DNA from 4 places in the Streptomyces sp. NPDC005017 genome. Region 4 is predicted to be linked to each of the others. Evidence: riboswitches for the same ligand, from Rfam matches in the RefSeq annotation. Region 4 holds a riboswitch; each other region holds the start of a gene.
The links. Region 4 has a riboswitch for cyclic di-AMP ahead of ACFYR0_RS09265 (M23 family metallopeptidase). Riboswitches for the same ligand answer to the same signal wherever they lie in the genome.
Positions count from the first base shown of each region.

Region 1: linked by a shared signal. The riboswitch ahead of ACFYR0_RS15165 (M23 family metallopeptidase) and the one ahead of ACFYR0_RS09265 (M23 family metallopeptidase) in region 4 are both predicted to bind cyclic di-AMP.
Region 2: linked by a shared signal. The riboswitch ahead of ACFYR0_RS07255 (peptidoglycan DD-metalloendopeptidase family protein) and the one ahead of ACFYR0_RS09265 (M23 family metallopeptidase) in region 4 are both predicted to bind cyclic di-AMP.
Region 3: linked by a shared signal. The riboswitch ahead of ACFYR0_RS00250 (NlpC/P60 family protein) and the one ahead of ACFYR0_RS09265 (M23 family metallopeptidase) in region 4 are both predicted to bind cyclic di-AMP.

Region 1 is NZ_JBIALD010000008.1:221,639-229,228, forward strand. Features, by position in the region: gene ACFYR0_RS15150 (GNAT family N-acetyltransferase) at 1-934, opposite strand, end outside; gene ACFYR0_RS15155 (HPr family phosphocarrier protein) at 1,179-1,460, shown strand; gene ACFYR0_RS15160 (GntR family transcriptional regulator) at 1,676-2,371, opposite strand; gene ACFYR0_RS15165 (M23 family metallopeptidase) at 2,674-3,441, opposite strand; cyclic di-AMP (ydaO/yuaA leader) riboswitch at 3,455-3,616, opposite strand; gene ACFYR0_RS15170 (M16 family metallopeptidase) at 3,913-5,301, opposite strand; gene ACFYR0_RS15175 (M16 family metallopeptidase) at 5,298-6,704, opposite strand; gene ACFYR0_RS15180 (DNA topoisomerase (ATP-hydrolyzing) subunit A) at 6,941-7,590, shown strand, end outside.
Region 2 is NZ_JBIALD010000004.1:2,276-9,865, reverse strand. Features, by position in the region: gene ACFYR0_RS07265 (SIMPL domain-containing protein) at 63-866, opposite strand; gene ACFYR0_RS07260 (SGNH/GDSL hydrolase family protein) at 1,236-2,021, opposite strand; gene ACFYR0_RS07255 (peptidoglycan DD-metalloendopeptidase family protein) at 2,226-3,206, opposite strand; cyclic di-AMP (ydaO/yuaA leader) riboswitch at 3,211-3,378, opposite strand; gene ACFYR0_RS07250 (tyrosine-protein phosphatase) at 3,996-4,793, shown strand; gene ACFYR0_RS07245 (DUF6126 family protein) at 4,881-5,000, opposite strand; gene ACFYR0_RS07240 (helix-turn-helix domain-containing protein) at 4,997-5,623, opposite strand; gene ACFYR0_RS07235 (aspartate aminotransferase family protein) at 5,741-7,150, opposite strand; gene dxs (1-deoxy-D-xylulose-5-phosphate synthase) at 7,147-7,590, opposite strand, start outside.
Region 3 is NZ_JBIALD010000001.1:63,324-70,913, forward strand. Features, by position in the region: gene ACFYR0_RS00225 (PspC domain-containing protein) at 1-799, shown strand, start outside; gene ACFYR0_RS00230 (LuxR C-terminal-related transcriptional regulator) at 796-1,530, shown strand; gene ACFYR0_RS00235 (NlpC/P60 family protein) at 1,639-2,712, opposite strand; gene ACFYR0_RS00240 (hypothetical protein) at 3,169-3,522, shown strand; gene ACFYR0_RS00245 (tellurite resistance/C4-dicarboxylate transporter family protein) at 3,500-4,516, opposite strand; gene ACFYR0_RS00250 (NlpC/P60 family protein) at 4,944-6,140, opposite strand; cyclic di-AMP (ydaO/yuaA leader) riboswitch at 6,148-6,317, opposite strand; gene pcrA (DNA helicase PcrA) at 6,547-7,590, shown strand, end outside.
Region 4 is NZ_JBIALD010000005.1:7,023-14,612, reverse strand. Features, by position in the region: gene ribA (GTP cyclohydrolase II) at 173-814, opposite strand; gene ACFYR0_RS09285 (MarR family winged helix-turn-helix transcriptional regulator) at 1,044-1,553, opposite strand; gene ACFYR0_RS09280 (dihydrofolate reductase family protein) at 1,615-2,745, shown strand; tRNA gene ACFYR0_RS09275 (tRNA-Met) at 2,880-2,953, shown strand; gene ACFYR0_RS09270 (PP2C family protein-serine/threonine phosphatase) at 3,141-4,304, shown strand; cyclic di-AMP (ydaO/yuaA leader) riboswitch at 4,544-4,699, shown strand; gene ACFYR0_RS09265 (M23 family metallopeptidase) at 4,711-5,751, shown strand; gene ACFYR0_RS09260 (PrsW family intramembrane metalloprotease) at 5,861-7,186, opposite strand; gene trmB (tRNA (guanosine(46)-N7)-methyltransferase TrmB) at 7,237-7,590, opposite strand, start outside.

The DNA of each region.
Region 1 (7,590 bases), on a different contig from region 4:
CGCTCTCGGCGTATCCGGCGGAGATCACCACGAGCCCCTGCACCCCGTGCTCGCCGCACTCGGTGACGACGTCGGGCACGCGTGGGGCGGGTACGGCGACGACCGCGAGGTCCACCGGCCCGGGGATGTCCCGCACCGAACGGTGGGCGGGCACCCCGTCGATCTCCTTGAGGTCCTCCGGGAAGGCCCGGTTGACCGCGTACAACTGCCCGGTGAAGCCCGCCTGCCGGATGTTGTCGAGGATGCCGCGGCCCACGCCGCCGGGCGCGCGTCCGACGCCGACCACGGCGACGGACCCGGGGGCGAGCAGCCGCCGCACGGACCGCGCCTCCGCACGCTGCTCCCGCGCGCGCTGCACGGCGAGCGAGCGGTCGGTGGGTTCGAGGTCGAACTCCAGGCGTACGACGCCGTCCTCGAAGCTGCGCTTCTGGGTGTACCCGGCGTCGGTGAACACCTTGATCATCTTGTTGTTGGCGGGCAGCACCTCGGCGGCGAACCGGCGGATCCCGCGCTCGCGCGCGACGGCCGCGACATGCTCCAGGAGGGCGGAGGCGACACCGCGCCCCTGGTGGGCGTCCTGCACCAGGAACGCCACCTCGGCCTCGTCGGCGGGGGCGGAGGCGGGCAGGCCGTCGGCACCGATGCGGTCGTAGCGCACGGTCGCGATGAACTCGCCGCCGACGGTGGCCGCGAGGCCGACCCGGTCCACGAAGTCGTGGTGGGTGAAACGGTGGACGTCCTTTGCGGACAGGCGCGGGTAGGGAGCGAAGAAGCGGTAGTACTTCGACTCGTCGGAGACCTGCTCGTAGAAGCTGACCAGGCGTTCGGCGTCGTCCGCGGTGATGGGGCGGACGCGCGCGGTGCCGCCGTCGCGCAGCACCACGTCGGCTTCCCAGTGGTCGGGGTACTCCTGCCGGTCCGGCGCGCTCTGCATGGGGCCCAGCGTACGGCTCGCGTACGACAACGGCGCGGGGCAGTCTGTGGAGAAAACAAGCCGGGCCGCGGTCCGGCGGCCGGGCCGGCGCGGGACGGAGGGCCCTTCCCGTGCGGGACGGAGGACTGCTCCGGCGCGGGACGGAGGACCGTTCCGGGCACCCTCACAGCGGACCGTTCCGGGCACCCTCCACGGTGTGGAACACTGGTCTAGACAACCCTGGGAAAGTGAAGGGCAGCATCACATGGCTGAGCGCCGCGTCAACGTCGGCTGGGCCGAGGGTCTCCACGCCCGCCCCGCCTCCATCTTCGTCCGAGCCGCCACTGCCTCAGGCGTCCCGGTGACGATCGCCAAGGCCGACGGCAACCCCGTCAACGCGGCCTCCATGCTGGCCGTCCTCGGCCTGGGCGCCCAGGGCGGCGAGGAGATCGTGCTCGCCTCCGAGGCCGAGGGCGCGGACGTCGCCCTCGACCGTCTGGCCAAGCTGGTCGCCGAGGGTCTCGAGGAGCTCCCCGAGACCGTCTGAGCGGCCCGAGCAGCTCACGTACAGAAGCCGCGTCACCCGTCCGGGTGACGCGGCTTCTGCCGTTTCCCGGGACACCGGCAGCAATTCCCGCGGCGGGCGAGAGAACTCTCCGGGCATACCTTGGAGCGCACAGCCGGAATTACCGGCGCACGCGAAAAAGGCAGCGGAAATACACCTCCACCGCGAATATCTCCTCTTTGTATACGGCGCGCTTGTTAATGCCGCAGACCCGACATGTTTACGGGATGTTGCGAAGTCCTCACGCGGTCGGCGCGGTCCACCGCGCCGGGAATGCGCAGCCGGTGCGCCGCGCTCGCCCGCTCGGCGTGCAGGGCGGTGACCGCCCGCGCGCGCTCGCTGTCGCCGCGCGCCACCGCGTCCACGATCGCGCCGTGCTCGGCCCAGGACTCCACGGGACCGGCCGGCGGCTCCACGGAGTACATCCAGGCGATCTTGTGTCGCAGCAGGGTCAGCACGGAGATCAGCGCGGGGCTTCCGGAGGCCTGGGCGAGCGTCTCGTGGAACCAGCTCCCCAGGGACCTCAGATCGTCGCTGCTGCCCCGTCTGGCCCGCTCCTGGCCCAGCCGCACCAGACCGCGCAGCACCTTCAGATGGGCCTCGGTGCGGCGCTGCGCGGCCCGGGAGGCGCCGAGCGGCTCCAGCAGCATGCGCATCTCCAGCAGGTCCGCGGCCTCCTGCTCGGTGGGTTCGGCGACACAGGCGCCCGCGTGCCGCCGGGTCACCACGAACCCCTCCGCCTCCAGCGTGCGCAGGGCCTCCCGGACGGGGACGCGCGAGACGCCGTAGCGCTTCGCCAGCACTTCCTCGGTGAGCCGGCCGCCGCGTTCGTAGACACCCGCGACGATGTCGTCCCGGATCGCCGTGCACACCGAGTGCGCCGGAACACGCATGACCGACCTCCGCATTAATCCCCGTGAAACGTCGACGATTGACGTGTGTTCAGCGACTCTATTGCAATCACGCCGAATTTCCGAAGGCCGGCCGGAATCCATGAATATTTTTTGGACATACGACCGCCTCCGGACGGCCGAATCGAACGCTCGGCGACGGGCGGCGAACACCTGGGCTACAGGAGCGGCGCCCCTCCGAGGGGGCGGGAACGTCGAAAGCCCCGGCCGTGACGGCCGGGGCTTTCGGTACGGCGTACGTGGTCACCCGCTGAGCGGTGCCCACGTGGGCGCGGACACGGGGATCAGATGTTCACGCCGTGCGAGCGCAGGTAGGAGACCGGGTCGATGTCCGAGCCGTACTCCTCGCCCGAGCGGGCCTCGAAGTGCAGGTGCGCGCCGGTGACGTTGCCGGTGGCGCCGGACAGCCCCAGCTGCTGGCCCGGGACGACCGACTGGCCCACCGCGACGGCGATGGAGGACAGGTGGCCGTACTGGGTGTAGGTGCCGTCGTGCATCCGTACGACCACCTGGTTGCCGTACGCGCCGCCCCAGCCCGCCTCGACGACGGTGCCCATGCCGACGGCCTGGACGACCGTGCCGCTGGCGGCGTGGAAGTCGACACCGGTGTGGCTGCCGGAGGACCACACGGCGCCGCCGGTGCGGTAGCCGGTGGAGACGTAGGAGCCGGCGATCGGCGACACGAAGGTGTTCAGACGCTTGCGCTCGGCCTCGCGGGCGGCGCGCTCCTCGGCCTCGCGGGCGGCCTCCGCACGCTCCTCCGCGCGCTTCTTGGCGGCCGCCTCGGCACGCTGCTCGGCGAGCGCCTTCTCGGCGGCCAGCTTCTGCGCGTCGGCCTGGGCGTCGATCTGGTCGGCGACCGAGTCGCCGAGGGTGATGACCGGCAGCAGACCGGTCTGCTCGGTCTCGGGCTGCTCGGCTGCGAGGGCCGGAGCGGCCAGGGTGCCGATGGCGCCGGTGGTGGCGAGCGCCGCGACGCCCGCCGCGCGGACGGTGCCGCGCTGCATCCGGCTGGGACGGCGGTGCTTCCCGGTGGCGCGGGTGAACGCCATGTAGTGGCTGGTCCTTTCCTTCCTTCTCGCCTACCGGGTTAGCTGACGGGTTCGGAGCAGGAAGGTCTCCTACGGACCCCCTCGCCTGCGCGCGGGCGTCCGATTCACCCCAGGGACTTCGGTGGGTCCCCGGCTCCCCTGGCTCGCGCCGTGGGGGACTCGGCGATGACTGTCCGGTGCCGCGGCTGCGGCGCACTGCCTGACGAACAGCCCGCATGACGCTAAGGGGACTGTCTTCCAATCCTCAAACCGATCAGAGGATTTGTAGCGCATGCCACAGGGCAGATGGGACTTCTCTCCCGCAATCCCCTGTCAATACAGACAAAAACGGGCCCTGGTGACACTCCGGTCACCAGGGCCCCGCGCGCGCGTGACGTGGATTGTCCGCGTTCGGGTCCTTCGCGCTCGTCACCGCAGGACCTCACGCGCGTGACGCCGGCCTCCTCGCCACGCGCGCGTGCCCTCACGTCCCTACTCGGCCGCCACGACGGTCACTTCACCGATGCCGAGGGCCTCCACCGGCTCCTTGATCTCCGCCGCGTCGCCGACCAGGACCGTCACCAGCCGGTCCACGGGGAAGGCGTTCACGACGGCCGCCGTGGCCTCCACCGTGCCGGTGGCGGCGAGCTGCTGATACAGCGTCGCCTGGAAGTCGTCGGGCAGGTGCTGCTCGACCTGGTCGGCCAGCGTGCCCGCGACCGCGGCGGCGGTCTCGTACTTGAGCGGCGCCACCCCGACCAGGTTCTGCACCGCGACGTCCCGCTCGGCGTCGGTCAGGCCCTCCGCCGCGAGCGTGCGCAGTACCGTCCACAGGTCCGCCAGGGCGGGGCCGGTGTTCGGGGTGTCGACGGAACCGCTGATGGCGAGCATCGACACGCCCGAGCCGTCGGGCGCGGAGCGCAGCACCTGGCCGAACGACCGCACGCCGTAGGTGTAGCCCTTCTCCTCGCGCAGGACGCGGTCCAGGCGGGAGGTGAGGGTACCGCCCAGGCAGTACGTGCCGAGGATCTGCGCGGGCCACACGCGGTCGTGCCGGTCGGACCCGACGCGGCCGATGAGCAGCTGCGTCTGGACGGCGCCGGGCCGGTCCACGATGACGACCCGGCCGGTGTCGTCGGCGGTCACCGCGGGGACCGGCCGGGGCGCGGCCTTGGAGCCCGTCCAGGCGCCCAGGGTGTCGCCGAGAAGCGCGTCCAGGTCGACGCCCTCCAGGTCGCCCACGACGACCGCCGTGGCCGTGCCGGGGCGCACGTGCCGCTCGTAGAAGGCGCGCACGGCCGCGGAGTCGATCGCGGTGACCGTCTCCTCGGAGCCCTGACGCGGGCGGGACATGCGCGAGTCGGCCGGGAACAGCTCCTTGGAGAGCTCCTTGGCCGCGCGCCGGGCCGGGTTGGCCAGCTCGTGCGGGATCTCGTCGAGACGGTTGGTCACCAGCCGCTCGATCTCGCTGTCGGCGAAGGCGGGGGCCCGCAGCGCGTCGGCGAGCAGGCCGAGCGCCTTGGCCAGCCGGGAGACGGGAACCTCCAGGCTGAGACGGACGCCTGGGTGGTCGGCGTGCGAGTCGAGGGTGGCGCCGCAGCGCTCCAGCTCGGCCGCGAAGTCCTCGGCGGAGTGCTTGTCGGTGCCCTCGGAGAAGGCCCGGGCCATGATCGTGGCCACGCCCTCCTGGGCGGCCGGCTCGGCGTCGAGCGGCGCGTCCAGGAGCACCTCGACGGCGACGACCTGCTGGCCGGGGCGGTGGCAGCGCAGCACGGTCAGGCCGTTGTCGAGGGTCCCGCGCGCGGGCGCCGGGAACGCCCAGGGCCGGGCGTCGCCGGGCTGCGGCTGGGGGTGGAAGTCCATGGTGGCGAGCTCGGTCACTTGGCCGTCTCCTCGTTCGTGTCGGCACCGGCCTCGACGGTGGCCTCGGCCTCCGGGTCCTCGGGGAAGTCCTCGTCCTCGGTGTGCTGCGCGGACTCCGGGGACAGCGGCTCGTAGACGAGCACCGCGCGGTTGTCGGGCCGCAGCCGGGCCGCGGCGACCTCGCGGACCTCCTCGGCCGACACCTCCAGCACGCGCTTCACCGCCGTCAGGGCGAGCTGCGGGTCGCCGAACAGCACGGCGAAACGGCACAGTTCGTCGGCCCGGCCCGCGACCGTGCCGAGCCGGTCCAGCCACTCGCGCTCCAACTGCGCCTGGGCGCGCTCCATCTCCTCGGCGGTCGGCCCCTCGGCGGCGAACCGCGCGAGCTCCTCGTCGATGGCGGCCTCGATGACCGGCACCTCGACGTCCCCGGAGGTCTTGACGTCCAGCCAGCCCAGCGAGGGCGCCCCGGCCAGGCGCAGCAGGCCGAAGCCGGCCGCGACGGCCGTACGGTCACGGCGTACCAGCCGGTTGTACAGGCGCGAGGACTCGCCGCCGCCGAGGACGGTGAGCGCGAGGTCGACGGCGTCGCACGCGCGCGTGCCGTCGTGCGGCAGCCGGTAGGCGGCCATCAGGGCCCGCGCGGGGACCTCCTCCTCGACGACCTCGCGCAGCTGCTCGCCGATGACGTCGGGGAGGGTGCCGTCGCGCGGGGCCGGCTTGCCGTCGTGGGCCGCGATGGAGCCGAAGTACTTCTCGATCCAGGCGAGGGTCTGCTCGGGGTCGATGTCGCCGACCACGGACAGGACCGCGTTGTTGGGCGCGTAGTACGTCCGGAAGAACGCGCGCGCGTCCTCCAGGGTCGCCGCGTCCAGGTCGGCCATCGAGCCGATGGGGGTGTGGTGGTACGGGTGGCCCTCGGGGTAGGCGAGGGCGGTCAGCTTCTCGAACGCGGTGCCGTAGGGCACGTTGTCGTAGCGCTGGCGGCGCTCGTTCTTGACGACGTCGCGCTGGTTCTCCATGGACTCGTCGTCCAGGGCCGCGAGCAGCGAGCCCATGCGGTCGGCCTCCAGCCAGAGGGCGAGCTCCAGCTGGTGGGTGGGCATGGTCTCGAAGTAGTTCGTGCGTTCGAAGCTGGTGGTGCCGTTGAGCGAGCCGCCCGCGCCCTGCACCAGCTCGAAGTGGCCGTTGCCCTTGACCTGTCCGGAGCCCTGGAACATCAGGTGCTCGAAGAGGTGAGCCAGACCGGTTCGTCCCTTGACCTCGTGGCGGGAACCGACGTCGTACCAGAGGCACACCGCCGCGACCGGGGTCAGGTGGTCCTCGGACAGCACCACGCGCAGGCCGTTGGCCAGTCGGTGCTCGGTCGCTGTCAGGCCCCCGGAGCCTGCCTGGTCTGTGGCCGTGTGACCCATGGGCATGTACGTCCCTTCGATCGCTGTCGCGGTCGCTGAAAACCGCTGTTCTCCTGCCGGTCCTGCCACTGTATGCAAGCGTGCGGACCACCGGTGGAGTTCCCGGCCGCCGTACGCCGAGAGCGAGATCCCGTAGCCTGCGGGCACGTGTGGCCGGGTCCTCGTCCGGTGTTGTCAGTACCGAGGTCCACAATGGTCCGCGTCAGATCCCGTTCACGCTTCAGATCAAGGAGCCGGCAGCGATGGCCCGCCGCAGCACGAAGACCCCGCCGCCCGACGAGTCGTTCGAGGAGAAGATCCTCGACATCGACGTCGTGGACGAGATGCAGGGCTCCTTCCTCGAGTACGCGTACTCGGTCATCTACTCCCGCGCCCTGCCGGACGCCCGCGACGGCCTCAAGCCGGTGCACCGCCGCATCGTCTACCAGATGAACGAGATGGGGCTGCGCCCCGAGCGCGGCTACGTGAAGTGCGCCCGGGTCGTCGGCGAGGTCATGGGCAAGCTCCACCCGCACGGCGACGCGTCGATCTACGACGCCCTGGTGCGAATGGCCCAGCCGTTCTCGATGCGGGTCCCGCTGGTCGACGGACACGGCAACTTCGGCTCGCTGGGCAACGACGACCCGCCCGCCGCCATGCGGTACACCGAGTGCCGGATGGCCGAGGCCACCAGCCTGATGACCGAGTCGATCGACGAGGACACGGTCGACTTCGCTCCGAACTACGACGGCCAGGAGCAGGAGCCGGTGGCCCTGCCCGCCGCCTTCCCGAACCTGCTGGTCAACGGCGCCTCGGGCATCGCCGTCGGTATGGCGACGAACATGCCGCCGCACAACCTGCGCGAGGTCATCGCGGCCGCCCGCCATCTGATCAAGTACCCGAACGCCGATCT
Region 2 (7,590 bases), on a different contig from region 4:
CGCCGGGCCACGGCGGCCGGAACCCTCGTCCCGGCCCGACGCCCGCGGGGCCCGCCCGGGGATCACTCCAGTTCGTAGACCGCCGTGACCGTGGAGGTCGCGCGGATCTCGCCCGGGGCGATCGGGACGCCCACCGTGGTGCCGTCGGGCGCGTCGGCCGCCGGCGGGAAGGGACGCGGGGTGCTGGTGGTGTCCTCGGTCAGGGAGACCAGCCGTCCCAGGCTCCGGCCCCCGAGGCGGGCGTACTGCTCGGCCTTGGTGTGCGCGTCCTCGTACGCCGCCTGCCGGGCGCGCGCCCGCAGCGGGCCGGGGTCGGCCACGTCGAAGGCGACGGAGTGGATACGGCCCGCGGTGCCGGTGGCGTCGGTGACGGCCTGGAGGACGGCGCCCGTACGGTCCACGTCGCGCACCTTCAGGGTGAAGGACTGCGAGGCCTGGTAGCCCTTCAGCTGCGAGGTTCCCTCCTGGTACTCGTAGACCGGGGTGAGGGACACGCTCTCGGTGCGGATGTCGCCCTCGGTGATGCCCTGCCCCCTGGCGGCCCGAAGCAGCGCGGTGGCCGCCTCGCTCTGCGCGTCCAGGGCCGCACGGGGCGTCTCGGCGACGGACTCGACACCGGCCCCGACGACCGCGAGGTCGGGTTCGGTGGTGGCGCTGCCCTCACCGGTGACGGTGACGGTCGAGGCGTGCGGGGCGGCGGCCGCGGGGGCTGGCGTCGGCTCCGGGAGCGCGGTGGCCGCGGGAGCGGCGGCGGCCGGCAGGCCGAGGGCGAGCAGGATGACCGCGAGGGCGGCGGTCGTGCGGGCCGGTGCTGTGGGGGGGCATACGGGCCGGTCCTTTCGGGTGCGCTGGGATGTCGCGGTCATCCCAGCACCACGCCCGCCCCGACACCGCGCACCACTCCCGCACGGTCACCTCTCTGGCCGCCTCAGCCCTCGAGGCGCGCGGGCGGCACCACGCAAACCCCCCACCCCAAAGGGGCGCGGGGAACTACGCAAACCCCCGACCACCCCGCACCCCGACACCGACCGAACCACCCACCCACCCCAGGGACGCGGGGAACCGCGCAAACCCGCCAACCACCCCGCGGCCCGAGACCAACCGAACGACCCACCCACCTCAGGGACGCGGGGAACCGCGCAAAAACCCACAGCCAACCCGCACCCCACCCCCACGCAGGCCGAGCCCCACGTCCCCGGAACACCCCCACCCGGCAGGCGCCAACCCGTCGGCCGTCAGGCCACCTTCCCGATCCGATGCCGGATATCGTCCGCGCTCAACGCACCCTTGGCGATGACATGATCCCCGGACGACTCCCCCCGCAGACGGCGCCCGATCCAGGGGACGAGGTACTCACGGGCCCACTGGACATCGTCCCGGCGGACCTCGAGCGTGCCGCGGGGCGGCAGCGCCGGCCAGGGCTGCTCGGGGTCGGCGGGGACCTCGACCCCGAGGGCCTGCCCGGCGCGCAGGGCCACACGGGTGTGCCCCTCGGGCGAGAGATGCAGCCGGTCGTCGTCCCAGGCCCGGCGGTCCTGGACGGACTTGAGGGACCACAGGTCGAGCACCGGGCAGCCGTACCGGTCGGCGACGGCCCGCACATGCCCGTTGTACGTGGCGATCTTGCCGCGCAGATGCTTGAGCAGCGGCACGCCACGGGTGTCGAACCCGGTCGTCACCAGCACCGTGCCGACCGCGCCGGTCAGCGCGGCGATCGCCCGCTCGAACCGCTCGGCGACGTCGTCGGGGTCGGTTCCGGGCCGGAGGATGTCGTTGCCGCCCGCGCAGAAGGAGACCAGGTCGGGGGCGAGCTCAACGGCCCGCGGCAACTGGTCCTCCACGATCTGGTCGAGCAGCTTCCCGCGCACGGCCAGGTTGGTGTAGGCGAAATCGCCCTCGGGCCGCCGGTCGGCGAGAAGCACCGCGAACCGGTCCGCCCACCCCACGAACGCCCCGTCGGGGCCGGGGTCGCCGACGCCCTCGGTGAAGCTGTCCCCCACCGCCACGTACGACCCGATCACTGATCTGCTGTCGTTCTTCGAATCGTCTGCCACGTCGGCCCATGATTCCCCCTCGAATGTGACCTACGCGACCGTAGGCAGGGGTTGACGGGCGGTGACATAAGCCACTGGTCAAGTCTTGGCATCCGCGGAATAACTCCGGGCACGGCGAAGGCCGGACCCGGGGATCGGGGTCCGGCCTTCGGCGGGGGTGGAGCGGGGGCGTCAGCCGATGGAGACACCGTGCGAGCGCAGGTACGCGATCGGGTCCACGTCCGAGCCGTAGTTCGGGGTGGTGCGGATCTCGAAGTGCAGGTGCGGGCCGGTGGAGTTGCCGGTGGAGCCGGAGAGGCCGACCTGCTGCCCGCCGGTCACGGACTGACCGGCCGAGACGGAGAGGGAGGACAGGTGGGCGTACTGGGCGTAGTGGCCGTCGGCGAGCTGGATGACGACCTGGTTGCCGTACGCGCCGGCCCAGCCCGCGGAGACGACGGTGCCCGCGCCCACGGCCTTCAGCGGGGTACCGGTCGGGACGACGAAGTCGGCGCCCGTGTGGTAACCGCTGGCCCACATGCCGCCCGCCACGCGGTATGCCGTGCCGACGCCGGCGCCGGAGACCGGGGCGCTGAAGCCGTTGGCCGTGGTGGTGGCCGCCTGGGCGGCGGTGGACGCGCCGGAGGGGGACTGCTGCGCGGAGGACTTCGGGGCAGCGGAGGACTTCGAGGCAGCGGAGGACTTCGGGGCCGCAGAGGACTTGGACGCCCCGGCGGACTTCGAGGAGGACTGGCGCGGCGCGGCCGGGGCCTCGGACCGGGTCTCGGCCGCCTTCTTGCCGAGCGTGAGCTTCAGGCCCGGGTGGATCAGCGACGGGTCGCCGCCGACGGCCTCGCGGTTGTCCTGGTAGAGCTTCTGCCAGCCACCGCTGACCTTCTGCTCCGCGGCGATCTTCGACAGGTAGTCGCCGGACTTCACGGCGTAGGTGCGGGGGACCGAGTTCACGGCGGCGGCCTTGGTGGCCACCGCGGACTTCTGGACCGTGACGGCCGACTGGGCGGCCGGGTGGGAAACGGTCTGTCCGGTGGCGGCGTTGGCGCCGCCGGCCCCGAGCAGCGGGAGGGCGAGAGCCGCGCCGCCGGTTCCGGCGACGGCGAGAGTACGGGTCAGGCGCAGGGCCTTGGGACGACGGTGCTTACCCTTCGCGGGCATGGCGAGTTCCTCTCCGGCGCCTGCGAGGTGAGCTGTCGGGTGCGGACTGGAGATGTCCGGCCGCGCCGAGGCGCGGCTTTACCCCAAGCCTGAATCCGGAGACCGGAACAGGCTGATGTACCTGTGGGTCCCCCGCTCCTGCCGTACACGGGTGGGTCGGTGCGGGCTCCGGTCGGCGGCAGGATTAGGCGTCCGTCCGGATCGGTGGCGAACGTAAGCGAGCAAGGCTCAAACGGACAAGCAAGAGGTTCCGCCCGAAGCGTGAGTTCTTGATCCCTTCGGGAGTTTCCCGGTCACACTCCGTGCAATACGACCTTGTCGGGTTTCTCAAATGCCCTGGAAAACCTCTTTGATTACGTGAGCATGACGAACGACTCACGGTCACCGATATGACGCTCCCCACATGACGCGTCTCCAGGTTCCTTTACTCCAGAGCGAGTTGGAATGAAGGCGCCAATTCGGACAGAAAGCCCAGAAGTGGCGCAGCAGGAGAACTGCCGCATCGAGACGCGCCGCCGATACCGGCACCAAAAGGGCATCGTGGTGGATTAGCCCGTTTCAAGCCATTCGCGCCCCGCAGTGAGACGCCTGCGGTGAGACGCCCTGCACCGAGCCACCCCGCGCCCGGACCCGTCCCGGGGCGGCCGGGCGGCCGGGCGCGCCGGAGCGGCACACCACCCCACCGAGACCCCCGGGCGCCAACTCGTTGCCTCAGGAAGCCATGTCGTATCGTCGACAGCACGCCCGTCGACGAGCCGCGCCGAAGGGTCCGACCGGGAGGGAGCCCCCGTGACGCAGCAGGTCCCGTCCACCGAGCCCGAGCTGGCCGGCGTGCGTAATTTCCGTGACGTGGGCGGACTGCCGACCGTCGACGGACGCCGGGTGCGCCACGGCGTGCTCTACCGCAGCGGCCACCTCGCGCACGCGACCGCGGAGGACGCCGTCTTCCTCTCCTCCCTCGGCCTGCACACGATCTTCGACTTCCGCAACGCCGCCGACCAGCAGCTGGAGGGCCCGGACGTCGGCCTGCCGGGTGTGCGCAACGTCAACCTGCCACTGAGCGACCCGGCCGACGGCGCCGAGTTCTGGAAGATGGTCCGCGACGGGGACCTGGACCAGCTGCGCTCGATCCTCGCGGACGGCAAGGCGGCCGGCCGGATGATCGCCTCCTACCGCATGATCATCCGTGAGCGCACCGCGGAGCACTCGCGCGTGCTGCACGCCCTCGCCGAGGACAGCGTCCCCGCGCTGATGCACTGCGCGGCGGGCAAGGACCGCGCGGGCCTGTCCGTGGCCGTGACCCTGCTGGCGGTAGGGGTCGAGCGCGACGCCATCCTCACCGACTACCTGGAGTCCAACGCCAAGCACCGCCGCTACAAGGTGCGCCGCAACGGCGACGCCGTCTCCGCGTACTCGCCGGAGATCATGGACCTGTTGAGCCCCCTGTTCGACGCGCGCGCCGAGTACCTCACGGCGGCGATGGAGACCATCGAGGAGACCTGGGGCGGAGTCGACGCCTATCTGGAGCGGGGCCTCGGCATCACGCCCGAGACCCGCGAGCGGCTGCGGGAGCGGCTCGTCGACTGACACTGAGCCGGGCCCGGAGACGGACCCGGAGCCCGGCCCGGAGACGGACCCGGAGCCCGGCCCGGGGACGGACCCCGCGACCCGCTCCTACTTCGCGCCCACCGCGAACAGCAGATACAGGAACCCGGCGAAGACATGGCCGGCCGCGATGTAGATGAACAGCCGCACCCAGAGGGTGCGGGGGAACTTCTGCTCGATGTCGCTCATGGCGTGTCTCCTGTCATGGGTCCCAGGCACAGCGCGGCCGTGGGGCTCTGAAGCAGCGTGTGGACGAAGAGGAGGTCGGCCCCACCCGCGTCCTCGGCGGCGATACGGTGCGGGGTCAGCGAGTCGAAGTGCGCGCTGTCCCCGGGGCCGAGCAGATGCGCGGTGTCGCCGAGGCGCAGCCGCAGCCGGCCCTGGAGGACGTGCAGCCACTCCTCGCCGGGGTGGACGCGCACGATGTCGCCCTGGGAGCCGTGCGGCACATGCACCCGCAGCGCCTGCATGCCGCGTCCGGACGACCCGGCCTGCCAGTAGGTCCAGCCGCCCGCCCGGGTCGGTTCCATGTCCGCGGCGCGCACGACAGCGTCCTGGTCGGCGACCGTCTCACCGAGCAGCTCGGAGACGGTCGTACCGTAGACCCGGGCGAGGGCGAGCAGCATCGGCAGCGACGGCTGGCGCTGCCCGGTCTCCAGGCGGGACAGGTGCGCGGGCGAGAGCCCGGCGGATCGCGCCGCGGCCTCCAGAGTGAGGGAGGCACGGCGGCGCAGGGCGCGCAGCTGGGGCGCGACGGCGGGCAGCTCGGCCGCCGCCTCCTCCGGGACGGGCCCGGTCTCGGGAGAGCTCATGCGCTCCATTCAGCCGTATTCTTGCCTCTGCGGCAAATCTCTTGCCTCAGAGGCAAAGCGACCCTCGACGGCGCCCGGTCGCACGTCGAGAACACACGTGGCACCCGGCGCCGCGACTCAGCGGTTGGCCACCGCCTGCTTCACCAGGGTCTTCCCGAAGTCCCACATCAACCCGCCACCCGTGTGCGCGTCGTCCATCACCTCGGTGAACGCCCCGACGAACCGGTCCACCTCCCGTTCCCCGACGATCAGCGGCGGGATCAGCTTGATCACTTCCAGGTGGTCGCCGGAGACCTGGGTGAGGATGCGGTGCCGCTGGAGCAACGGGACGACCACCATCTGCGCGAACAGGCCCTTGCGGGCGGCCTGGAGCATGGTCCAGCGGCTGCGCAGTTTCAGGGACTTGGGCCGGCCGAACTCGATGCCGATCATCAGTCCCCGGCCGCGCACGTCGGCGAGCAGCTCGTACTTGTCGACGAGGGCCGCGAGCCGTGACCTCAGCAGGTCGCCGGTGACCCGCGCACCCGCGACGATCTGCTCGTTCTCCATGACGGACAGCACGGCGAGGCCCGCCGCCATGGCCTGGGCGTTGGAGCCGAAGCTCGCCGAGTGGACGAGGACGCGGTCCATGGACGAGTAGACCTTCTTGAAGATCCAGTCCCTGCCGAGGGTCGCACCGACGGGCACGTACCCGCCGGACAGCGCCTTGGCCACGCACACCAGGTCCGGCTCCACCCCGTCCTCGTGCTGGTAGGCGTAGAAGTCGCCGGTCCGGCCGAGACCGGTCTGCACCTCGTCGGCGATGAGCAGCGCCTTGTGCCGGTGCAGCAGTTCCTGAGCGGCGCGCAGATAGCCGGGCGGGGCCTCGTGCACGCCCTTGCCCTGGATCGGCTCGACGATGAGAGCCGCGACGTCCCCCTTCCTCAACTCCCTTGCCAGCGCGTCCAGATCGCCGAGCGGTACGGCGGTGTCGGGCAGCAGCGGGGCGAAGCCGTCCCGGAAGCCGTCCTCGCCGTTGACGGAGAGGGAGCCGGTGGTCAGGCCGTGGAAGGCGTGGTCGCAGTAGAGGACGCGCGGTCTGCCGGTGGCGCGGCGGGCGAACTTCAGCGCGGTCTCCACGGCCTCGGTGCCGCTGTTGCCGAAGAACACCCGGTCCAGGTGCGGGCTGTGGGTGAGCAGCTGCTCGGCGAGCAGGCCGGGCAGCGGCTGGCAGTCGAAGCGGGTGAGGTCGGCGAGGTCCGCGTCGAGGACGTCGTGCAGCGCCTTGCGGACGACGGGGTGGTGGCGGCCGAGGCCCATCACCCCGAACCCGGCGAGCATGTCCAGGTAGTCGTCTCCGTCGGCGTCCCAGAAGTAGGCGCCCTCGGCCCGCTCGTAGACCTTGTCGAAGCCGATGGTGTGCAGCATGCGCGGGAGCTGGTGGTTGAGGTACCTGGTGTGCAGTTCGTAGCGTTCGGCGCCGCGCTCGGCGAGGAGCCGGGCGAGATCGAACTGCCCGGTTCCCGCGGCGGGTTCGGCATCGGTCATTCCGTCTCCCCGACTGTGCGGCCGAGGCCCGCGGGGCCGTCCTCGCCGGCCTTTCGTACGGCGAGACTTCCGCTGATCGCCCCGGCGACCTCGACCGGGGTCAGCCCGATGTCGGCCAGCACCTCGGCGCGCTTGGCGTGGGCGAGGAACTGCTCGGGGATGCCGAACCGCCGTACCGGCACGTCCACGCCCGCGTCGCCGAGGGCCAGGGCGACGGCCGAACCGACCCCGGCGGCGCGGCTGTTGTCCTCCACTACCGCGACCATCCGGTGCTTCGCCGCGAGGCCCGGCAGGGCGGGGTCGACGGGCTTGACCCAGCGGGGGTCCACCACCGTGCAGCCGATGCCGCGGGCCTGGAGCAGTTCGGCCGCCTGGAGGCACACGGGCGCCATCACGCCGACGGCCACCAGCAGCACCTCGGGGTGTTCGTCGCGCAGCAG
Region 3 (7,590 bases), on a different contig from region 4:
ACGTCGGCGCACCCTCACCCTGCTGCGCGCGGGGGCCGGTGTCCTGCTGGTCACCGCGGGTGTGTCGGGAGTCTTCGTCCTCAAGGGCTCCGCGTCCCACCTCGGCTCGGTGCTCCAGGCCGCCCTCGCGGTCCTCGTCGGTATAACGCTCCTCGCCGGGCCGTACCTGGTGCGCATGACGCAGGACCTCTCCGAGGAACGGCTGATGCGCATCCGGGCCCAGGAGAGAGCGGAGGTCGCGGCCCATGTCCACGACTCGGTGCTGCACACCCTGACGCTGATCCAGCGCAACGCGGAGAACGCGGGCGAGGTACGCCGTCTCGCCCGCGCCCAGGAGCGCGATCTGCGCACCTGGCTCTACAAACCGGAGGGCACCGGCAAGGACGAGGCCGACGAGCCGACCGCCGTCGCCGACGCGGTGCGGCGCAACGCCGCGGAGGTCGAGGACAAGCACGGCGTCCCGATTGAGGTGGTGGTCGTGGGCGACTGCCCGCTGGACGACAGACTGGGGGCACAGATGCAGGCCGCGCGCGAGGCGATGGTGAACGCCGCCAAGTACGGTGGCGAGGGCGGTGCCGTGCAGGTCTACGCCGAGGTCGAGGACAGGTCGGTGTTCGTGTCCGTCCGGGACCGCGGCCCCGGTTTCGACCTGGACTCGATACCCGCCGACCGCATGGGCGTTAGAGAATCGATCATCGGCCGCATGGAGCGCAACGGCGGCACGGCGCGGCTGCGCGCGGTACCCGACGGCGGCACGGAGGTCGAGCTGGAGATGGAGAGGGCGGAGAAGACGTCATGAGCGACCCGACCGAGACGAACGGCGGCGCGGGAGCCGCGGAGACGGCCGAGGGCGCGGAGGCGGCCGGCGGGCGCCGGGTGCGGGTGGTCCTCGTCGACGACCACCGGATGTTCCGCACCGGCGTGCAGGCCGAGATCGGCCAGACCGCGCAGACCGGTGTCGAGGTGGTCGGCGAGGCGGCGGACGTCGACCAGGCGGTCACCGTCATCACGGCGACCCGGCCCGAGGTGGTCCTGCTGGACGTGCACCTGCCGGGCGGCGGCGGTGTCGAGGTGCTGCGCAGGTGCGCGCCGCTGATGGCGGACGCCGAGGAGCCGGTGCGTTTCCTGGCCCTGTCCGTGTCGGACGCGGCCGAGGACGTGATCGGTGTGATCCGCGGCGGTGCCCGCGGCTATGTGACCAAGACGATCACCGGGTCCGACCTGATCGGCTCCATCTTCCGGGTCCAGGAGGGCGACGCCGTCTTCTCGCCCCGGCTGGCCGGGTTCGTGCTCGACGCCTTCGCCTCCACCGACGCCCCGCCGGTCGACGAGGACCTCGACAGGCTCACGCAGCGCGAGCGCGAGGTGCTGCGGCTGATCGCGCGGGGGTACGCGTACAAGGAGATCGCCAAGCAGCTGTTCATCTCCGTGAAGACGGTCGAGTCCCATGTCTCGGCGGTGCTGCGGAAGTTGCAGCTGTCCAACCGGCACGAGCTGACGCGCTGGGCGACGGCGCGGCGGCTGGTCTGACCTACGGATAGCAGGGCCCGGCCCGGGGCTGCTCAGGCCCTACGGATCCTGCGCTGCTCCCGGCTGCGGGACCCTGCGCGTCGCGGAGCCGGGCTCACACCTGCCGGCTCACGCCACCCGCGTCGCCCCCGCGAAGGGCATCTCGTCGATCGGGGCGACCCGGACCGGGGCGGACGGGTTGGGGGCGTGGACCATCTGCCCGTTGCCGACGTAGACGCCGACGTGGCTGATGGCGGAGTAGAAGAACACCAGGTCGCCGGGCTGGAGTTCGGAGCGGGAGACGCGGCGGCCGGCGCCGATCTGGGCGTAGGTGGTGCGGGGCAGTTCGACGCCCGCGGAGCGGTAGGCGGCCTGGACGAGGCCGGAGCAGTCGAAGGCGTCGGGACCGGTGGCGCCCCAGACGTAGGGGCTGCCGAGCTTGCTGTAGGCGTAGGAGACGGCGACCGCGGCGCGTGAGGTGGGGGCGGCGGGCGCGGCGGCCGGGCCGGCTGCCCGCAGGGGGTCGCGGGCGGTCGCGGTGTCGCGCGAGGCGCGGTCCTGGTCCGCGCTGGTGGCGGCGAGGCGGTGGCGTTCTTCGGTGGTGAGCCGGGCGAGCAGCCGACGGGCCGTGGTCAGTTTGCCGGTGACGGTCGCGCGGTGCCGTTTCAGCTCCTCCTGGCGCGACTTCAGCGAGGCCAGCTGGACCTCGGCGGCGCCACGCAGCTGCTCGATCTCGCGGAGCTGGTCGCGGACGCGGTGCACGGCGGCGGACTGGCGGTCGCCGGCGCGTTCGGCGAAGGCCGCGTGGTCGAGGAAGGTGTCGGGGTCGTCGGACAGGGCGAGGCGCAGGGCGGGGTCGAGGCCGCCCTCGCGGTACTGTGCCGCGGCGATCGAACCCAGTGATTCGCGGGCCGAGTTGAGGCGGTCCTCCTTGCGGGCGGCCTCGTCGCGCAGTTCTTCGAGGCGCTGTTCGGCGGTGTCGGCCTTCTCCTTGGCGCCGTTGTACTTCTCGGTGGCCACCTCGGCCTCCTGGTACAGCTTGTCCACCCGGGCCTTGACCTGTTCCGGGGTCAGTTCCGGGGCGGCCTGCCCGACGCCCTCGAAAGCGGTCGCGCCGGCGGCTCCCGCGAGGGCGAGGGTGGCTGCCTTACGGACGGTGCTGCCGCCGACGAAGCGCTGTCTGGACTTGCGGTGCGCTGCCACGTGGACCTACGTCCTTTCCTGGGCCCGCCGGGTGTCCCCGCGGGCGCGGGGACGGTTCGGCCGCCAGGGGGGAGCGGCGTGCGGGTCGCCGGGTGACGTCCCGCGGGTCCGGCGGCGCCCGCACAGGGGGAGCCGGTGCCGCCGGACCCTCTCGGCGGTGGTGTCCGGCTGCCGCCCCTGGCCCGGGCGGCGGTGGGGAGCCGGTCACCTGGAGCTGGACGCTAGACCCGATAGTGACGACTTGGTAACGCAATGTCAGGAAGTGCCGTGAGTGGGTCGATAGGTGACCGTATATGACCGGGGTCTGGGACCAGGGCGGTCGGCTTCACGGAGTGCGATGACCGAACCGGCTGTTCCAGGGGCCGAAGGGCGGGCCGAGTGCTATGGAGCGCATATATGCAGGGCGGGCGGGGGCGGTGTGAGGGGGCCGCCGGGCCCTGATTAGGCTCCGGCCCCATGGACGTACTCATCCATCTCTTCGTGGGCCTGCACATCATCGGCATCGCCTCGCTCCTGGGCGGCTTCCTCACCCAGATGAAAGCGATGGGCCAGGGCACCGCGCGCTTCGTCCCGGCGATGCTGCACGGCGCCCTGACGATGCTGGTCACCGGTGTGATCCTGGTCGGCCTCAACCAGGCCGACGACCAGTCGGTGAACAACATCAAGGTCGGTGTGAAGCTGGCCCTGCTGATCGTGATCCTGGGCCTCGTCTATGTGCAGCGGGACGAGGAGACGGTGGACAAGCGCCTGTTCGGGCTGGTCGGCCTGCTGACCACGGTGAACGTCTTCATCGCCGTGCTCTGGACCTGACGCCCTCCGCCGAGTGCCGCGGGGCCCGCTCGCCCCGCAGCTCCGCTCGGGCCGCCGCGACGGCCAGGGCGGCCACCGCCAGCCAGGCGGCCACGGCGATCCACAGCAGCACCTGACCCGGGCCCTTCAGCCACGGGACGTCCAGGGCGGTGGACACGGACAGCGCCGCCGCCGCCGTCATGCCCATGGGGAAGACGGTGGACCAGCGCCGGACGTCGTAGCCCGGCCGCGGCCATCCGGCCTCGGCGGCGAGCAGGACGACGTAGCAGGCGACGTCGAGCAGGAGCAGGGTGAGGGTGACCGAGCGCAGGACGTCGTAGTCGTCCTGGTTCCACAGGTACAGCCGCGGGCTGTCGGCGGCGATCAGCTTCGATCCGGCCAGGGCGGAGATCGCGAGCGCGCCGCCCGCGATCCACTGGTCACCGGCGCCCCTGACCACCTGACGCGGATCGAAACGGGCCAGCGCGAAGCCGTAGACGACGAGGCCGAGCCAGAACAGCACCATGGCCGCGCGCGCCAGCCAGGCCACCTCCTCCGCCCCGGCCAGGGTCGCCCCGAGCACCGCGAGCCCCTGCGTGGCCACACAGCCGAGGAACACCGCCCCGGGCATCCGCTGCTTCCAGCGCCCGACCACGTCGACCATCAGCACCGGCCACAGCACCGTGGCGAGCGCCAGCAGCGCGTAGGCCAGGGACTGCCAGCCCAGCACCGAGAAACGCGTGCCCAGCACGGTCGTCGCGGCCACCGCCGTCAGGGCGGCCGGTGACCCCGCCTCCTCGAGCCACCGCCCCCGCTCCCGCAGCAGCCGTAGGACGAAGTCCGCCGCCAGGCCCAGCCACGCGAGGCAGGCGAGCACGAGCAGGATCCGCGACAGCACCTCGTGGCCGGACAGATGCAGACCGACCGACAGGATGCCGGTCGCCATCACGGCGGCCCCGGCCGCGGGCGGACGCTGCGCCCACCAGGCGCTCGGGGAAGTGGTGGTAGCGGGCATGCGCCCGATGCTAGGAACCAGCCCGTGCCGCGCACGCGGGCCACGCGCGGGCACGGCCGAAACCACGCCGTCGCCCGCCGAACAGCCCACAGCGCCGCCCGGTTCCCGGCGCCCCCTGATTTGAACGTGCGGGTTCGTCGTGGTTGATCGCGCAGTTCCCCGTACCCCTAAAAGCGGGGCCCCGGCCCTGAGACGCCTCAAGGGCACGCCCCTAAGGGGCGCGGGGAACTGCGCGACGACCCCGGCCGGGGTGCCCCGTGGCGCACCCATGGCCCCGTGGCACACCGATGACGCGCCCACGTGCGCACGTACGAGCCGCCGCGTACGGCCCTCACGCACCCACACGCGCTTACGAAGCCGCGTAACCGCCCTCACGCGCGCGTACCAGCCGCGTACGGCCCTCACGCGCGCGTGCCGCGTTCTCGCGTCAGCCCGGCCGCACCACGCTGTGGATCGAGCCCTCGCCGTCGTAGTAGATCGACTCCTCGCGGACGTAGGCGCCCGGCTTGGGGGCGTGGATCATCATGCCGTTGCCGATGTAGAGGCCGACGTGGCTGAGGTCGTCGTAGAAGAAGACGAGGTCACCGGGCCGGGCGTCGGTGAGGGAGACCGTGGTGCCCGCGTTGACCTGGTCCCACGTGGTGCGCGGGAGGGTGACGCCGGCGGCCTTCCACGCGGCCCCGGTGAGGCCGGAGCAGTCGTAGGAGTCGGGCCCCGTGGCGCCCCACACGTACGGCTTGCCGATCTGGGTGCGGGCGAAGGCGACCGCCTTGTCGCCCTTGGTGGAGGTCGAGGTGTCAGGCGCGGGCGTGGACGGCGTCTCGGTGGTGCCGGTGGAGGGCGACGGGGCCGGGTCCGGCCGCGCCGCCTCCCGGGCCGCGGCCTCCGCGGCGGCCGCCTCGCGCTCGCGCTGTTCCTCGGCCTGCTGCGCGGCGAGCTCGGCGGCCTTGCGGGCGGCCTCCTCGCGCTTCTGCTCCTCGATCCGCGCGAGCCGGGCCTTCTCCTCGGCGGTCAGCTGCGACAGCAGCTCGCGCGCGTCGGAGAGCTTCTTCTGGACGGTCGCCTTGGCCGTCCTCAGCTCGGTCTGGGAGTCGGTCAGCGTCGCGAGGCTCTCGGTGGCCTCGCGGCGCTTCTCCATGGTCTCGGACTGCTGGGTGACGTAGTCGTCGACCGCGTCCTTCTGACGGCCGGTCAGCCGGTCCATCAGCTGGTTCTGGTCGAAGTAGTCCTGCGGGCTGTCGGCGAGGAGGAAGGTCGCCGTGTCCGGCGCGGCGGAGCCGGTGCGGTACTGGGCCGCGGCGAAGGAACCGAGTTCCTCGCGCGCGTCGTTGAGCTTCTGGGTGCGCTTGGCGACGTCGTCCAGGAGGGTGTCGACCTGCTTGCGCTGCTTGGTGGTCCGCTCCTTGGCGGAGTTGTACTTCTCGGTCGCCGACTCCGCCTGGCGGTAGAGATCGTCGACCTTCTTCTCGACCTCCTCCAGGCTCGGCCGGTCGTCGTCCGAGGGGGTGGCGTTGGCCGTCTGGGACAGCAGGGCCACGGAGGTGAGGGCCGCCGTGGCCAGGGCGGGGGTCCGTATGCCTGCGACACGCGTCCCGGCGGGACGCGGCTTGCGGTGCGACGCCAAGAGAGGCGACTCCTTCCATCGGCCGCCTACCGAGTTAGCTGTCGGGTTCGGGCGGGTGGTTCGGAAGGGTTGCCCTACGGCTCGCTCCCGCGAGGAAGTGAGCCGATTCACCCCGGGATCTGTGGGTCCCCGGCTCCGGCGGGCGTTCGGGCGCACCGGACTCGGCGGAGGCGGTACGGCCCGGCGTCGTTCGCCGGTGGGGGTCGTACGGCCTGCCCGGAACCGTAGCCAACTCGTGTGGCACGTGTGAAGGTTGATGGGCGATATGCCCGATACATTTTTGTGACCTTGTCGTGCACGCGCTTGTTGTGCCGCAGGCTGTGCCGTCGGCGCTACGCAGGGTGGTGGCGGGGAGTTCTCCGGACGGCGGCCGGTTGTCGGTGGGGGCCCCTAGACTCGGAGAGCGATGAGCAGCCTCTTTGACGACAGCTTCCTGGCGGACCTCCAGGCCCCTCGCGGGCACGAGGAGGAGCACCCGCCGCCGCCCGAGGACGAGCATGCTCCGGAGCGCGTTCCGGAGGATCTGTTCGGCGGGAAGTTCGACGTGCCCCCGGACCGGGACCAGTACTACCGTGACGGCGCCCCGCGCCCGGTGATCGACGCGGCGGCCCTGCTGGACGGTCTCAACGACAACCAGCGAGCCGCGGTCGTCCACTCCGGCTCCCCGCTGCTCATCGTGGCCGGCGCCGGCTCCGGCAAGACCCGTGTGCTCACCCACCGCATCGCGCATCTGCTGGGCGAGCGCCATGTGCACCCGGGCCAGATCCTCGCGATCACCTTCACCAACAAGGCCGCGGGCGAGATGAAGGAGCGCGTCGAGCAGCTCGTCGGCCCGCGGGCGAACGCGATGTGGGTGATGACCTTCCACAGCGCGTGCGTGCGCATCCTGCGCCGCGAGTCCAAGAAGCTCGGCTTCACGTCGTCCTTCTCGATCTACGACGCCGCCGACTCCAAGCGCCTGATGGCCCTGGTCTGCCGCGACCTGGACCTCGACCCGAAGCGCTTCCCGCCGAAGTCCTTCAGCGCCAAGATCAGCAACCTGAAGAACGAGCTGATCGACGAGGAGGACTTCGCCGCCCAGGCGTCCGACGGCTTCGAGAAGACCCTCGCCCAGGCCTACGCGATGTACCAGTCGCGGCTGCGCGAGGCGAACGCCCTCGACTTCGACGACCTGATCATGACGACGGTCAATCTGCTGCGCGCCTTCCCGGACGTCGCCGAGCACTACCGCCGCCGCTTCCGCCACGTCCTGGTCGACGAGTACCAGGACACCAACCACGCCCAGTACGCCCTGGTGCGCGAGCTGGTGGGCACCGGTGAGCACCCGGTCGACGCACCGTCCAGCGAGTACGACGTGCCGCCCGCCGAGCTCTGCGTGGTGGGTGACGCCGACCAGTCGATCTACGCCTTCCGCGGCGCGACCATCCGCAACATCCTCCAGTTCGAGGAG
Region 4 (7,590 bases):
TCGCGCTGCGGTCAAGGGGGCGTCGCGCCGCGTTCAGCGCCGCGGCCAAAGGGGGTGTCGTGCCGCGCTCAGCATCGGGTCAAGGGGGAGGCGTCGCGCCCCGCTCAGCGCCGCGCTCAAGCGGGCGTCGCGCCGGGCTCAGCGCCGGGGTCAAGGGGGCGTCGCGCAGCACTCAGCCCGCAGTCACCTTCGCCAGTTCCGCCAGCGGCAGGGTGTGCTGGGTCTGGAGGACCTTGGCACGCAGGTAGCGGACGTTGTGGGCGGTGGTGAAGACGCCGGTGGGCACCCGGTCGTGGACCGTGATGCCGAGGTCGCGCAACTGGTCCGCCTTGTCGGGGTTGTTGGAGAGCAGGTCCAGCCCGGTGACGCCCAGGGCGCGCAGCATCTGGGCGGCGGCGGTGTAGTCGCGGTCGTCCTCCGGGAGGCCGAGGGCGGCGTTCGCCTCGTAGGTGTCGAGGCCCTGGTCCTGGAGGGCGTAGGCGTCGAGCTTGTTGTAGAGGCCGATGCCGCGGCCCTCCTGGCGGAGGTAGAGCAGGACTCCGCCCCGGGCCGCTATCCGCTCCACCGCCTCGCGCAGCTGCGGGCCGCAGTCGCAGCGGGCCGAGCCGAAGACGTCCCCGGTGAGGCACTCGGAGTGCAGGCGGACCAGCGGGGCGCTGTCGGGCGCCGGGTCGCCGAGGACGACGGCCACGTGCTCGGCGCCGTCGGCCAGACCGTGGAAGGTGACGAGTTCGGCGTCCACGCGGTAGCCGTCGGGGAAGCTCAGCGGGACGCGGACGCGGGCGCGCTGGGTGGCGGCGGGGGTGTCGGGCATCTGGGTCTCCGTCCGGCGGCGGCGAGGACCTGCTCGGTGGGACGGTCCAGCCGTGTGTTTCAGATTTGAAGCACAGGTTCTGGCGGGGACGCTACCCCTGCTTGAAAGTTGAAGCAACCAGGGTGTGGCGCGCCTCACGCGTCCGGTGTGCCTCGCGACTTCCGCACGCCTCGCCGGCCGGGCGCGTCCGGGGGCCACTCCGCGCCCCTTACCGCTCGCCCCGCGCCCCCTACTGCTCCTCCCGCGCCCCGCACGACCGCCGCAGCCACGGCACCTCCTCGGTGGGCGCCTGCTCGAGGCCGCCCTTGATCCGGGTGCAGATCTCCTCCAGATGGCGTACCTGGTCGGTCGTGAGCAGGTCGAAGAGATGGGTGCGGACGGTCTCCACGTGGCCGGGTGCCGTGCGCTCCAGGACGGCCATGCCCTCCCCCGTCAGGACGGCGATGCTGCCGCGCCGGTCGGACGGGCAGCCCTCCCGTACGACCAGGCCGTCCTTCTCCAGGCGGGTGACGGCGTACGTCAGCCGACTGCGGGTGATCTTCAGGGCCTCGGCCAGGTCGGTCATGCGCAGCCGGCGGTCCGGGGCCTCGGAGAGAGTCGCCAGGATGGAGTAGTACAGATGTGGCATGCCGGCGTCCTGCTGGAGCTGCCGGTCCAGCGCGTCCTCCAGGAGGTGCGTCGCGGCGACGTACGCGCGCCAGGCGCGCTGCTCGTCGGGGGTGAGCCAGCGGGTCGTCATGCCGCCAGTGTAAGTTTGCTTCAAACTTGAACCAAGTTGTCTGCCGAGAGAGACCGCGCCGATGCCGTTCCCGTACGTCCTGCTCTCCGCCGCCGTCTCCCTCGACGGTTACCTCGACGACACCGGCCCGGACCGACTGCTGCTCTCCTCGCCGGCCGACTTCGACCGCGTCGACGAGGTACGCGCCTCCTGCGACGCGATCCTGATCGGCGCAGGCACCCTGCGCGCCGACAACCCCCGGCTGCTGGTCAACTCCGCCGAACGGCGGGCCGCGCGCCTCGCCGCCGGACAGCCTGAGTTCCCCCTCAAGGTCTGCGTCAGCGCCACCGGCGACCTCGACCCCGACGCCCGCTTCTGGCACACCGGCGGCGAGAAGGTCCTGTACACGACCGGCGAGGGCGCCGAGCGTGCCACCCGGGCCGGCGTCCCCGCCGACATCGTCGGGCTCGGCGACCGGCTCGACTGGCGGGACGTACTGGAGCATCTGCACGACGTACGGGAGGTGCGGCGGCTCATGGTCGAGGGCGGCGGCACCGTGCACACCCAGATGCTCCAGCAGCAGCTCGCCGACGAGCTCCAGCTCGTCCTCGCGCCCCTGTTCGTCGGCGACCCCGGGGCGCCCCGGCTGTTCGGGCCCGGCGGGTACCAGGACGGGCGGCTGCGGCTGGCGGAGAGCCGGCGGATCGAGGACGTGGTCCTGATGCGCTACGAGCCCACGCAGCCCGGCGGCGCGGGCCTCGCCGTTCCCGCCGACCGGCACTGGCTGGCCCTGGCCTGCGAGCTGGCGGCGCTGTGCCCGCCCTCGGAGACCGCGTTCAGCGTCGGTGCCGTCGTGGTCGCCGCCGACGGCACCGAGCTGGCCCGCGGCCACTCCCGCGAGGGTGGCGACCCCGTCGCGCACGCCGAGGAGGCCGCGCTCGCCAAGATCGACCCGGCCGACCCGCGGCTGCCCGGCGCCACCGTCTACTCCAGCCTGGAGCCCTGCGCCCACCGCGCCTCCCGCCCGGCTCCCTGCGCCCGGCTCATCCTCGACGCGGGTGTACGCCGGGTCGTCACCGCCTGGCGCGAGCCCGACACCTTCGTCACCGCCGCCGACGGCAGCGGACTGCTCGCGGCCCACGGCGTCGACGTCGTCGTGCTCCCCGCGTACGAGGAGTCGGCCAAGGCGCCCAATCTGCATCTGCCGGGCTGAAGTCCTGAAGGGCCGTGGCCCTGCGGCGGCAGGGCCACGGCCCGCTCCTCCGAAGGGCGGAAAGGCCGCTCGGCGGGGGCGGGGGAAACCGCTGTGCGTCCGGTCCCGCGGATGGCGTACACTGGTTTCATCGACGCGGGGTGGAGCAGCTCGGTAGCTCGCTGGGCTCATAACCCAGAGGTCGCAGGTTCAAATCCTGTCCCCGCTACTGAAGACTCAGGGCCGGTGTCCATGCGAATGGGCACCGGCCCTGAGTCGTCTCCCTTCGGTCCCTTCGCTTCCCACTCCTCTTCTCCCCCGGTCGGACCGCCCCCGCTCGCCGCCCACGCCCGGGGCCGTGACCCTGGACGGACGCGGCCGAGCGGCGGCCCGCGACCAAGGCTGCGGGAGACAGGGTGGCGCCGGGTGAGGAGAGGGGCGCCGGTGCGCGCGGCCGGCGCGTCGGCCCGCCGCCCGCCGAACGACGGCGGGCCTCCTGGACCCGGACCTTCGTCCGCGCCCTGCCCGCCCTGCTGATCGGCGTCGGGGCCGTCTACGACCTGCTCACCCCCTCCGTGCACACGGCCGCCCCCTTCTTCACCGCCGCACCCCTGGTCGCCGCCCCGCTCTACTCCCGGCGCGGCACGCTGCTCACCGGTCTGGTCGCGCTCGTGGTCGTGGTGGTGGTGCACGTCTTCCTCGGTATCGCGCTGGAGGCCGAGTCGGTCACCGAGGAGATCACCGTGGGGACGGTGGCCTTCCTGGCCGTCGTCATCAACAACCTGGTGCGCCGCAGCAGCGAGCGGCTCGCCTCGGTGCGGGAGATCGCCGAGGCCGCCCAGCGTGCGGTGCTGCCCCAACCCCCCGGACGGATCGGCGGCTTCGAGATCGCCGCCCGCTACGAGGCCGCACAGCGGGGCGCCTTCATCGGCGGCGACCTGTACGCCGTGCAGGACACCCCGCACGGCGTACGGCTCGTGGTCGGGGACGTCCGCGGCAAGGGCATGGGCGCGGTGTCCGCGGTCGCCGTCGTCATCGGGGCGTTCCGGGAGGCGGCCGAGCAGGAGGCCGCACTGGAGACGATCGCCCAGCGCCTGGAGCGGGCCCTGGAGCGCGATGTGGGGCGGCGGCTCGGGCCGGAGGCCGAGGAGGGGTTCACGACCGCCGTGCTCGCCGAACTCCCGCACGGCGACGGGATCGTACGCCTGCTCCACCGCGGGCACCCGCCCCCGTTCGTGCTGCACGCCGACGGCACCCTGCACACCCTGGAGCCACGCGTCGCGGCGCTGCCGCTGGGCCTGGGAGACCTGGAGCCCCTCCCGGTACAGGCCGAGGAACGGCCCTTCCCCGCCGGGGCCACGCTCCTCCTCCACACCGACGGGCTGTCCGAGGCGCGCGACGCCGACGGGGTGTTCTACGACCCCGGGGCCCGGCTCGCCGGCCGGGTCTTCCGCGGGCCTGAGCAACTGCTCCAGACCCTCGTGGGGGAGGTGCGTCGGCACACCGGGGGCGCGCTCGGTGACGACATGGCGCTGCTCGCCGTACGGCGGCCGGGAGCGGCGGCGCGGGAGCGGGCCTGAGAGGGGCCGATGTCACCCCAGGTGATCGGACGACTGCCCTCCGCATAACATCTGAGTCACCGTCAGAAACTGGGGCGGTACCGAGTCGCGGTCAAGTCGCCCGTTTTTGGCCGTTCATGGTCCGAAAGTCCTGGCCGGAAACTGTAATGATCAAGCTGAACGGCTTGGAATTAGGCACCCGGTTCTATTAACGTCCGATAACGCAGCGCGGTCGTCCCAGCCGTCACAAGAGGCGGCTCCGTGCGCACGCGCCGAATCCCGCAAGGGAACCGGGGAACCACCAACTTGGGGTGAATCGGGCGTAATCCGCCGCGAAATCGGCAGATATACGCGCGTAGGAGACCTTCCTGCTCCGAACCCGTCAGCTAACCCGGTAGGCGAGAAGGAAGGAAAGGAGCACGCCCACGTGGCGTCCAACCCGCCTGTCCCGCAAGCCCCGTTCGTGCCGGGCCAGCGCACCGCCGACACCGAGACCTTCGTCTACGGCGGTCCCCGCACCGACGACGGCCCGTGGGAGGAGTGGAACCCCACCGCGGACTCCGTCCGTCCCGTGCGCGGCAAGCACCGGGTCTCCAAGCAGCGCGGCGGCGGTCTCGCCCGCAGCTCCACCGTCCTCGGCGTCGGCGTCATAGCCGCCGTGGGTGCCGGCGGTATGGCCAGCGCCCAGTCCGGCAAGCCGCCGGTCGCCATCTCCATGCCCGACCTGCCCTCCGTCAGCTCCTTCCTGCCGGGTGAGGAGCCCGTCGAGGAGACGCCGCAGGCCGCGTCCCCGCTCAGCTCCATCGGCACCACCACGGCCGACACCACCGAGGGCACCACCGACGCCGGTGAGGCCCTGCGCGCCCGCATCATGGCGCAGGCCGAGCAGCAGCAGGACCAGGCCGAGGCCAGGGCCGTCGAGGCCGCGCAGGCCGCCGCTGAGAAGCAGGCCGCCGAAGCCGCCGCCAAGGCCGAGAAGGAGGCGGAGGCCAAGGCCGCCGCCGAGAAGGCCGCCGCGGAGGAGGAGGCCCGCAAGAAGGCCGAGGCCGAGCGCCTCGCCGAGCTGGCCCGCCAGTACACGCTGCCGACCTCCTCGTACACGCTCACCTCCGTCTTCGGACAGGCCGGCTCCATGTGGTCCTCCGGCTACCACACGGGTCTGGACTTCGCCGCTCCCACCGGTACCCCGCTGAAGGCGGTCCACACCGGAACGGTCACCGAGGCCGGCTGGAGCGGTTCCTACGGCTACCGCACCGTCCTCACCCTCGAGGACGGCACCGAGGTCTGGTACGCCCACCAGTCCTCGATCAACGTCAGCGTCGGCCAGCAGGTCAACACCGGTGACGTGATCGGACGCGTGGGTGCCACCGGCAACGTCACCGGTCCGCACCTGCACCTCGAGGTGCACACCGGCGGCGGCGACGTGGACCCGATGGCCTGGCTCCAGAGCAAGGGCCTCAACCCCTGACGACCCGGGAGGTCCCCGGCCGTGCGCCCCGGCGCGCACACCGCTCGAGGACTTCCCCGATCCCCGGCGGTCCTGACGGCAACCCCCCGACGTCAGGGCTGCCGGTTCCTCATGTGCGGTACGGGTTGTGGACGGGACGGCCGCCGGGAAGTCCCTGGACGCCGTACCCGTGGTGTCCGTAGGACCCGTAGGGCCCGTAGTACTGCGGCGCGGGAGCAGTCGTCCTCACCGCGTACCGGAGTGCCGGGCGGGCCGCCTCGCGCCGGGCCCAGAGCTCGTGCAGCAGCTCGCGCTCCCGTACGACGAAGTCCGCGCCGGCGCGGCCCCTGCGCCCCCGGTGCCGCAGGAACGCCAGCGAGGTCGCGTACGCCTCGTACTGCGCCACCTGCCGTCTGCCCGGTGAGCCGAGGTGGTGCCGGGCGTACTGACGGGCCGTCCGGCGGGCCCGCATCGAGCCGAGCGCGTACGGCTCCCCGGGCGTCAGCCAGCCCGCCGCCACATAAGCGGGCAGTTCCTCGCGCACCGTGCGCAGTTCGCGCTGCCGGGTCCAGATCACCAGCCAGGTCAGCAGGCCGAACGCGGGGACCATGAACGCCCCGTACACCGCGAAGAAGCCGTACGGGCCGAAGGTCGCCGAGCCGTTCCACAGCGCGTGCACGCCCATCGCCGTCAGCAGGCCCGCCAGCGGCAGCAGCACGCGGCGCAGACGCTGGCGTTCGCCGGACAGCGCGGCGACGCCGAAGCCGATGCCGGTCAGCACGGTGAAGAGCGGATGCGCGAACGGGGACATGATCACGCGGACGAAGAAGGTCGCGGCCGTCACCGAGGCGATGCCCGAGTCGCCGGCGAGCTGGTCGGTGCCGAAGGCGTTGCCCAGATAGAGGATGTTCTCGGTGAACGCGAACCCGGTCGCGGTGACACCGGCGACGACGACCCCGTCGACGATCCCGGTGAAGTCGCCTCTGCGGAACAGGAAGACCAGCAACAGCGCGGCGGCCTTCGCGGACTCCTCGACGACCGGCGCCACCAGCGTGGCGCCGAGGGTGTCCGCGCTGGTCGGGTCGGCCGTCGCGGTGGCTATCCATCTCGTGGCGAAGCTGTTGGCGACGATGGCTATCAGCGCCGCCGCGCAGGCCCCCCAGGCGAAGCAGAAGACCAGGTTCCGCCAGGGGCCCGGCGCCACCCGGTCCAGCCAGCGGAACGCGGCTATGAGCAGCGGCACGGGCAGCACCGCGAGGCCCAGGCCCACCAGGAAGCCGTCCGTACCGGTCTGTTCGCGCACCAGGGCCAGGATCACGAGGCCGGAGAGCGCGAGAAGGACCGTCAGCGCCGCGTAGCGCACCCAGACGCGCTGCCACCAGTGCGGGTGCCGCCGCGAGCCGCGGCCGAGCGGGTCCTGTGCGGGGGGTGTCGGGTACGGGGGAAAGATGGCCACGACATCGACCCTAACGAGACAGGGGCGCGCCCCGCAGTTGCGTAAGGGGCTCAGGCGCCGGGAGGTTCGTGGGGGGTGGGGGCTCCGTAAGCGGTGGACTGATCGGTCTCCGCGGTCTCTGTGGCCCCGACAGGCTTCACGCGGCGGAACAGCAGATCGTTCACGACGTGGCCCTTGTCCAGCCCCTGGCCCTCGAAACGGGTCAGCGGCCGGTGGGCGGGGCGTGGTGCGAAGCCGCCGTCGTCCTGGGTGTTCTCGAAGTCGGGGTGGGCCGTCAGGACTTCCAGCATCTGCTCGGCGTAGGGCTCCCAGTCCGTGGCGCAGTGCACCAGGGCCCCCGGTCTGAGGCGGGTGGCCGCGAGGGTGAGGAACTCCGGCTGGATGAGGCGGCGCTTGTGGTGCCG